2 regions of the Alistipes shahii WAL 8301 genome follow, and region 2 is predicted to be linked to the other one. Evidence: riboswitches for the same ligand, from Rfam matches in the RefSeq annotation. Region 2 holds a riboswitch; the other holds the start of a gene.
What was found. A riboswitch is a leader RNA that binds a small molecule or an ion and turns the genes downstream of it on or off. The one in region 2 is predicted to bind cobalamin.
Positions count from the first base shown of each region.

Region 1: it holds a riboswitch for cobalamin, as region 2 does, so the genes downstream of both, NQ492_RS08320 (PKD-like domain-containing protein) here and NQ492_RS15460 (putative transporter) in region 2, are expected to answer to the same signal.

Region 1 is NZ_CP102253.1:1,929,912-1,934,283, forward strand. It holds gene NQ492_RS08315 (glutaminyl-peptide cyclotransferase) at 1-784, opposite strand, end outside; gene NQ492_RS08320 (PKD-like domain-containing protein) at 806-2,602, opposite strand; cobalamin riboswitch at 2,774-2,991, opposite strand; tRNA gene NQ492_RS08325 (tRNA-Thr) at 3,237-3,311, opposite strand; gene NQ492_RS08330 (carbon starvation CstA family protein) at 3,443-4,372, shown strand, end outside.
Region 2 is NZ_CP102253.1:3,648,678-3,653,049, forward strand. It holds gene NQ492_RS15450 (DUF2284 domain-containing protein) at 1-446, shown strand, start outside; gene NQ492_RS15455 (hypothetical protein) at 576-941, opposite strand; gene NQ492_RS15460 (putative transporter) at 1,041-2,723, opposite strand; cobalamin riboswitch at 2,861-3,057, opposite strand; gene NQ492_RS15465 (hypothetical protein) at 3,636-4,372, shown strand, end outside.

The DNA of each region.
Region 1 (4,372 bases), 1.7 Mb from region 2:
GGGAGTCCCCCTTCCGGAACCGGAACTGCTTCTCCACGGAGAACGTTTCGGCGTCGATGCGGTACAGCGACGGGGCTTCATATCCGTAGGGGCTGCCCTCGTAGCCGCCGTCGGTGACGGTCCACAGCTTGTTGTTCCGGTCCATCGCCAGCGACGCGGGCTGGATGCCGACGGTCAGCTGACCGACGACCCGGTCGGTCTCGGTGTCGATTTTGAGGATACGGTTCTGGTAGGACCAGCAGTTCACGAAGACGTATTTGCCGTACTGCACCATCTGCTCCGTGGAGCCGGATTCTGCCGTCATGTCCGGGCACTCGATATATCCCGTGATTTCGTAGCGTTTGGGGTTGACGATGAAGATGCGGTTGTCCCAGATCTGCGTGACGTAGGCCTTTTCGTCCGAAACGAAATGGATGTACCGCGGCGAGGTGAGGTTGGTGATGCGTCCCACCTCGCGGAAGGTGTCGGGGTCGACGGCGAAAACGACATGCGAATTGTTCACCGCGATCCATCCCACGCCGTTGTGCAGGGTCATCGACTGCGCCACGTCGCCCAGCTTGAAGGCGTTGGCCCGGTGGAAAACTTCGTTTTCGACGGTTTTCGTTTCCGGGTCGTAATACGACAGCGTGGCGTTTCCGTACTGGAACATGCCCTCGTTGACGATGAACAGCCCCCGTTCCGTCGCCGAGAAATCCTCCGTGCGGCCGTAGTCCCACTTCATGCAGCCGCCGAGGGCGGAGAGGCATAAAGCCGCGGGCAGAATCTGTCGTAAGAATCGTTTCATGCGTTGCGGTCGGGAATGGGGTTATCGGTTGAGGTTCTCGTCGACGGCCATTCCGGCGACTTCGGTCGAGAGTTCGCCCAGTCCTCCGGCGCTGCCGTTGATGGCGCTCTGCACCTTGATGAAATCAATGTAGCGCAATCCGGCGGGCTGTCCGTCGGGCGTCATGGCGTTGCTGATCTTGAACCAGGTCTTGCCGGTTTTGGACGAAGATTCCAGATTGTCGCTGCCCGCGTTGTCGACGTACCCCCATTCGAACGAGTTGTTCGACCAGTCTCCGCCTGGGGTCTGCGTGGTGTTCTGCCGCAGGCCCGTGCCGTAATAGGTATGGGACTCCTCTTCGAGCCACAGGGGATAGTAGTAGTCCTGCGCATGGAACTGTCCCAGATAGGCTACCTGCCCGCTCCGGCCCAGATTGTCGGTCCATTTCACCCCCTGGCGAGGCCCGGCGGGTCTGTAATAGGTCACCGCATACTCCTGGACGGTCCATTCGCCGCCCGTTTCGCTGCCCCGGAGTTCGTACCATTCGTCGTCGGGCTTGCCGTTGCCGTTGACATCCTGCATCACCCACACGACGCCCGGTTCGTTGCTCCCTTCGAACTGGTTGCCGGGGATCGAAAAGTCGTATCCGCCCTTGTTCTCCACGCTGTGGTCGAAGGCGAGGATCACGTAGCCGCCGAAGTTGCCGAGCGAGACGAACTCACCCTTTTTCAGCCGGTTCTCGGCGTAGAGACGGGCCTCCTCGAAGCTCTTCTGGCCGGTGTATCCGGCCATGCCCGTTTCGTTGACGAACTGTCCGGGCGCGGGCAGGAATTCGAGCACCCGGTTCGACGCGGGCTGTCCCGTCGTCGTGATGACGCGCTCCGATTCGCGTTCGTAGCAGGTCACCCGGAGCGTTTTTTCGGTGATTCGCTTCGACGATGCGCGCGTGATGTGGCGCGAGAGGGGTGCGGCCGGGCTTTCGTCCGTGTCCGTCACCCGGAAGGTGACTTCGTATTCGCCCTCCTTCTCCGGCGTGAAGGCGAACATGCGTTGGGTTGCGTCCTCCTGCAAAGAGCCGTTCACGTACCATGCATATTCCGGCCCGACGGCGTCGCTCACCTGCGGCCGCAGGAACAGCGTCCGCCCGAGCGATACGCTCCGCACCAGCGGGTCGGCCAGGTAGGAGGAGGGGATGAACGCGATGCGGACCGGAATGACGTCCACGACGTGTACGGCAACCGTTTTCTCGGCCGTGCCGTCCTCGTTGGTCACCGTCAGCCGCAGGGAGCAGTCTCCCGGTTGGGTGCGCATGAAGATGTAGTCCTTTTCGGTGGAGACCGGTACGGACGAGTCGTCCAGATACCATTCGTAACGGGCGTTTTCGCCGTTCTGCACCTCCGGTGCGAACGTGTATTCCCGTCCCGTGAGCACGTATAGCCCCGTCTGCGGCACGATGAGCGAGATGACGGGGGGAGCGAGCCGGTTCACGTCGATGCGCGCCTCCTTCTCGTCGTATCCCGCCCGGTTTTCGACCCGCAGGGTCACATAGACGCGGCCTTCCTCGTTGAATACGTATTCGAACACGCGCGCCGTAGAAACGACCTCGTCGTCGATCGTCCAGCTGTAAGCGGCCTCTCCCTCGTTTTCCACGGTCGGCGTGATCGTCACCGCGCGGCCGATCTTGGCCGCGTAGACGCCTGTCTCGCTGTCGAGGGTGATTCGGGGTTTGCTGTCCGGCAGCGTAATCTCTCCGTCCTTGTTGCAGGCTGCGGCCGCCAGCGCTACCGAGAGCAGCGCCGGTATCGCCGTCCGTCCGGCATGACTGAAAAAACAGCTCATATCCTCTTCGTTTAAATCGTTCAACCAATCTTTGCGGATGTTCCGGAGATCCGCATTCGTGCCGTGCGCACGGCATGCGTCCGGCCGGAATTTCGCAGTAGCCTGATTTTACATTCGGGGATATGCCGGAAACCGTTTTTCCTGCCGATCACGATCCATTTCCCCCTGGATTGTAAAACCATTGCAGCGGCAGGTCTTCTGACTCGTTCCGGTCCCGACGCCTTCCCGGTCGCGTGAAAACCAGTGGCAAGAGATTGTCGGGGTCTGATGTGCCGCTTCGGCGGCAGGAACTTACAGCAGAGGGAACTGTTGCCGATTTTCACGGCATTCCCTTTTAATCGCCCGGGGCCGGGGGCCTCGTTCGGCGAACCGTTGCGCAGCAAAGGTATGGAAAAAAGATGAAAAAGAAGACGCGCCGGTCGAATTTTATGCCGGCGGCCTGCCGAAGGTCCCGCCGCCCGGGGTTCATTTCCGGTCGTTTCCGGGGACGGAACAGCTGCGCCGGCCGGGAGGCGGACGCCTGCGCGCAGTTGCTCTCTCCTGACGCCTGAAAACGAAAAAGTCTTACATGTCGTTGACACATAAGACTTTTTGCAGTGGACGACGTAATCCGTTCCTTCTCTCTCACGCCTCCTGGAGCTGAATCCGAGATTTGAACTCGGGACCCCTTCATTACGAGTGAAGTGCTCTACCGCTGAGCTAATTCAGCCTTTCGGGAACACCGAGGTTCCCTTTGGGACTGCAAATATCTGAAAAATATTTTTTTCTCGCAACAATTTTGCGAAAATTCTCGCTTTTCTTGCTATATTCGCGCTAAAACTGACCCGAAACTGTTTTACGATGATTACTTTTCTGGTGTGCCTGGCGTTGCTGGTGACCGCATATTTCACGTATGGACGCTATCTGGAACGGCTCGTCGGCATCGACCCGGCGGCCCGGACGCCCTGCAGCCGCCTTTACGACGGCGTGGATTACGTGCCCCTGCCGAGGTGGCGCATTTTCCTGATCCAACTGCTCAACATTGCGGGGCTCGGCCCGATTTTCGGCGCCGTGCTCGGTGCGGCCTACGGGCCGGTGGCGTTTCTGTGGATCACCTTCGGCGGCATCTTCATGGGTGCGGCGCATGACTTCATCGCCGGGGTCATCTCGCTGCGCCACGACGGCGCGAGTCTTCCCGAGACGGCCGGGGTCTACCTCGGCGGCGGCATGAAGATCGTCATGCGGCTCTTTTCCGCCGGGCTGATGATCCTCGTCGGTGCGGTGTTCCTCTCGCAGCCCGCATCGCTCGTCGCGGCCCGCCTCGACGTCCCGTCGCTTGAAGGCATCGCTTTCGGCGGATTCTCGTGGCTGCTGCTGATCGTGCTGGGCGTGATTCTCGTCTACTACATCGCCGCCACGCTGCTGCCCGTCGACAAGATCATCGGCCGCATCTACCCGGTCTTCGGCTTCGCGCTGCTGTTCATGGCCGTCGGCATCCTCGTCGTGCTGCTTTTCGGCGGCGAATACACCATTCCGGAATTCACCTCCTTCGAAAACTGCATCGCCGATGCGAAGGCCTTCCCGATCGTCCCGATGCTCTTCACGACCATTGCCTGCGGCGCCATCTCGGGCTTCCACGCCACGCAGTCGCCGCTGATGGCCCGCTGCATGCGCAACGAACGCGAGAGCCGCTCGGTCTTCTACGGCGCGATGATCTCCGAGTCGATCATCGCCCTCGTCTGGGCCGCCATTGCCATGGCCTTCTGGGGCGATGTCGCGGGGCTGAACGGC
Region 2 (4,372 bases):
GCAGCTGGGGATGCCCGCCGTTCGGGTTCGATATGGAGGAGTACGTCACGCGTTACGGCACGGCGCTGCTCGTCGCGACCAGAATCACGCCCGAGGAGCCGGGACTCCCGGTCTCCGAAGCGGGACGCCTGATCCTGCCCGAACGGCAGCGGCTCGAACGTCGGCTGCTGGAGATGGAACGGCAATACGGCGGACGCTCGTTCGCCTACGTCGGAACGTGCATTCACTGTCCCGAGGGGAGTTGCACGCGCCCCGAAGGCAGGCCCTGCCGCCATCCGGAACTGGTGCGGCCGTCGCTCGAAGCCTGCGGATTCGACGTGGCACGCACGGCCTCCGAACTGTTCGGAATCGAGATGAAGTGGGGCAGCGGAGGCCGCATGCCCGAGTACCTGACGCTCGTATGCGGATTTTTCCACGACGCGGAATCGGTCGTATGGAACGGATAAGGGCGGTTTTCAACCGGAACGCGGCGGCAAGGATTCGGCTCACGCGCCGCTGCGGCCGTCCGGTCGGGCGCATACGAGATCGTCGCGCTGCTGACGACCGTCGGCACCGGCAAGGAGCCTGACGCGCGGTCAGACGTTGAGCTGGTTGCCCTCGGCAAACAGGGAGTCGAGGATCAGGCGCAGTTCGGAGAGAAGCTCCTCCTCGTCCAACCCGCCGTTCAGGGAGAAGAATTTTCCCGGAGGCGTGCAGTACTGCACCGTCGAGGCGGCCTCGCAGGACTCGATGCCGCAGATGATGACCGCATCGACGTCGTCCTCGTGGCGCAGCATGGCGTTGTAGAACGCCAGCAGGTAGCGCGGAGTGCTTATCGGCGGAACGAGCACCATCGTTCCCGAGGCGTCGAACTTGTCGGGTGAGTTGATCAGCTTCAGGCCGTACTGGCCTGCGATCCGGCCGGCGGTCTTCGCCGGAACTCCATACAGCACGATATTCATAAGCGTTCGTCTTTGGAAAAAGGCGCGGCCGGCTTGCTGATCGCGTCCGACCCCGTTATGGCGGCAACGTGTCCGTTTCCTTGCCGCTCCTTTTCCGGTTTAACCGAATATCAGTATCAAAAGCTGTGCCGCCAGCACCCGCAGAAACATCGACAGCGGGTAGACCGTCGCGTAACCGACCGACGGAGCGTCGGACGAGGTCTGTTCGGCCGAATAGGCCAGCGCAGGCGGGTTGGTCGAGGCCCCCGAAAGAACGCCGATCAGCGTATAATAGTTGAGTTTGTAGTAGAAGCGTCCGAAAATGCCCGCCAGCAGGAGCGGCACGACGGTGATCACGGCTCCGTAGGCGATCCAGACATATCCGCCCGCCGCGAGCGTCGGCACGAACTCCTCGCCCGCGCCCAATCCCACGCCCGCCAGGAAGAGCGAGATGCCCACCTCGCGCAGCATCAGGTTGGCCGACATCGTCGTATAGGTGACCAGTTTGTAGTGCGGCCCGTAGCGGCCGATCAGGATGGCCACGATCAGCGGACCTCCGGCAAGACCCAGTTTCACGGGCTGCGGGATGCCCGGAATCCAGAACGAAATGCTGCCCAGCAGAACGCCCAGCGCGATGCCGGTGAAAATGGGGATCAGGTTGGGGTGGTTGAGCCGCTTGAGCGAGTTGCCGAAAAGCCGCTCGGCATGGGCCACCGACAATTCGGGCCCCACGACCGTCACCCGGTCGCCGATCTGCAATTGCAGGTTTCCGGAGGCCACCAGGTCGATGCCCGAACGGTTGATGCGCGTGATCGTGACGCCGCACGTGGAACGGACCCGCAGTTCGGAGAGGGTCTTGCCGTTCAGCTCGGGCTTGGTGATCAGGATGCGCCGCGAAATCATCGCCTTGTCATGGACCATCGGCTCGGCGTCGACCTCCCGCCCGAGCAGGGCCACCAGCGCCTCGACGTCCCGGGGCGCGGCGATCAGCAGGATGCGGTCGCCGCAATGAAGCGCCGTCGAAGCGTCGGCCAGTTCGGGGCTTCCGCCGCCGCGGCTGATGCGCGAAATGACGAAATCCCGCAGCGCAAGGTCCCGGATCTCGGCGACGGTCTTGCCGTTGACGGCGGCATTGACGATCTCGACGGAAAGACGCCGGGTCGTCAGGTCTTTCTGCGCGTCCGAATCCTGCCCGGCGGCGGCCTCTTCGCGTTTCACGTCGATGCGCAGCAGGTAGCGAAGCCCGATCAGCGTGAGGATGGCTCCCACGACGCCCAGCGGGTAGGCCACGGCGTAACCCGTGGCGATGTCCGGGGCATCGGCTCCGGCGTGCATGTCGCTGAAAGCCTGCTGTGCGGCGCCCAGTCCGGGCGTGTTGGTCACGGCGCCCGACATCACGCCGACCATCGTCGTCATGGACAAGCCCGTGATGTAATAGAGCGCCACCGTCGTGGCGACACCCAGCGCCACCACCAGCACCGCCAGTTTGTTGAGCGTGACGCCGCCCTTGCGGAACGAGGAGAAAAATCCGGGCCCGACCTGCAAGCCGATCGAATAGACGAAAAGAATCAGTCCGAACTCCTTGAGAAAGTGCATCAGGTGTTCGTCGACGTTCATGCCGAAATAGCTGAAGGCGATGCCGACGAACAGAATGCCCGTCACGCCCAGCGACACGCCGGCGACCTTGAGTTTGCCCAGCATGACACCCAACGCCACGACCAGCGCCAGAATCAGCACCGAGTGGGCCACACCTCCGCCCCAAAGCGACTCGGAGCCAAATAACAATCGTTCGATTAATTCCATATCCAATCCTCATCCGGTCGGCTTCCGTCCGGGAAAAATCCCGCCTGCCGAAAGGCGCAGCACCCGGCGGCAAAGTCCGACATAAAACAATAAGCATTACATAACCCGATGTCAAATACCCATCCCCCGGGGCTTCCTGACGTCGAATCGGCCTGGCAGGTCTTCTGACTTGCTCCTGTTCCGAAGCCTTCCCGGTCCTTGCGGACCAGTGGCGAGATGTTCGGAGCCTTCACGGAGTTTCACAGCAGCGGGACTGTCCGGGATTTGCACCCGATTCCCTTTTCACCCTTCTTCCACGCCCGGGAAGGAGAGCACCAAACCTGCGGCAAAGATAACGCTTCTTTCCGAGAAACCGCCCGAAATCGCGGATTATTTTCACCAACCGCAGCCAGAAAGCGCCGGAAAGGATCCCATTCCGGCTTGCGCTTCCACCCGCAAAAACATCCCCAATATTACTTTAATGTACCAAATCCGAATTCAGTCGTTTCTACACATCTATTTTCCCTTTTGCTCTTGCCGCATTTTTGTTAACTTTGCAGCAATTATCTTCAGCCATTAATTTATGGGAAACGCATTGCATCCAAATGAACGAACTTTGATTTACATGCTGCGAAAAATATCGGTCGCATTGGGCAAAACCATCGTCTCGCTCATACTGATCGCCTTGCTGGCAATCTTTGTGACAAGCGTAAGCCCCGTATATGATTTCAGTGAGGCTAAACCCTTCAGCGGCCCCGACATTTTTAACCCATACCGGGGGGGGAATCCGACATATGCTGGAAACGAGCCAATTTTCATACGCATACGCGCGTAAAGGGCATCCTGAACGAGTGCGAATATTGGCCGGCCGAAACCGATGAAGCCTACCGGAAATTCGGATATGACATCGTAACATTCTCGAATCACAATGAATTGACCCTACATCCATACGATTCCCTGTTGCAGGTCAATGTCTACGAACACGGTATCAACCTATTCAAATACCATAAGCTGGTATTCGGTTGCGACGAAGTCAACCGCTTCGATCATTTGATCCCGCTTTTCGCTTCCCAAAAACAATTCCAGTTAGACCTGCTCGGAAAGGAGTCCGATTTCATCCAGATGAATCACCCCTTGAGAACGACGGGCACGTCGAAAAGCCTCATGCAGAAACTCGGCGGTTACAGGATCATGGAACTCGACAGCGGAAAGAGCACCGAAAACGAGTACTGGGACTGGGCGTTGAGCGCCGGGCATTACAGTTTCGGACTGGCCAACGACGACCTGCACTATCCTGATAAGTCCAGTCGTATCGCCGTAAGGTGCAATTTCCTGCATTGTCCGTCGGCGAGGTATGAAGACATAAAGGAAACGCTTCTCGGAGGGTGCTATTATGCGATGCGCATTCCCGACTACGGACATGGGGACTGGGAGGTGAAATACGCCAGAAACAGGAATCTGCCGTCGGTCGAGAAGATCGGACTCGACGGCGAAACGATCTACATCGCCTTGTCGCGCCAGGCGGACAGTATCAAGGTGACGGGGCAGGATCACACCACTCTGTCGCTGGCCCGGAACTCGTCCGCGGCCAGCTATACCATGAGGGACAATGACCCCTACGCACGTATTACGGCCTACTTTCCCGACGGAGAGGTGATCTACACCAATCC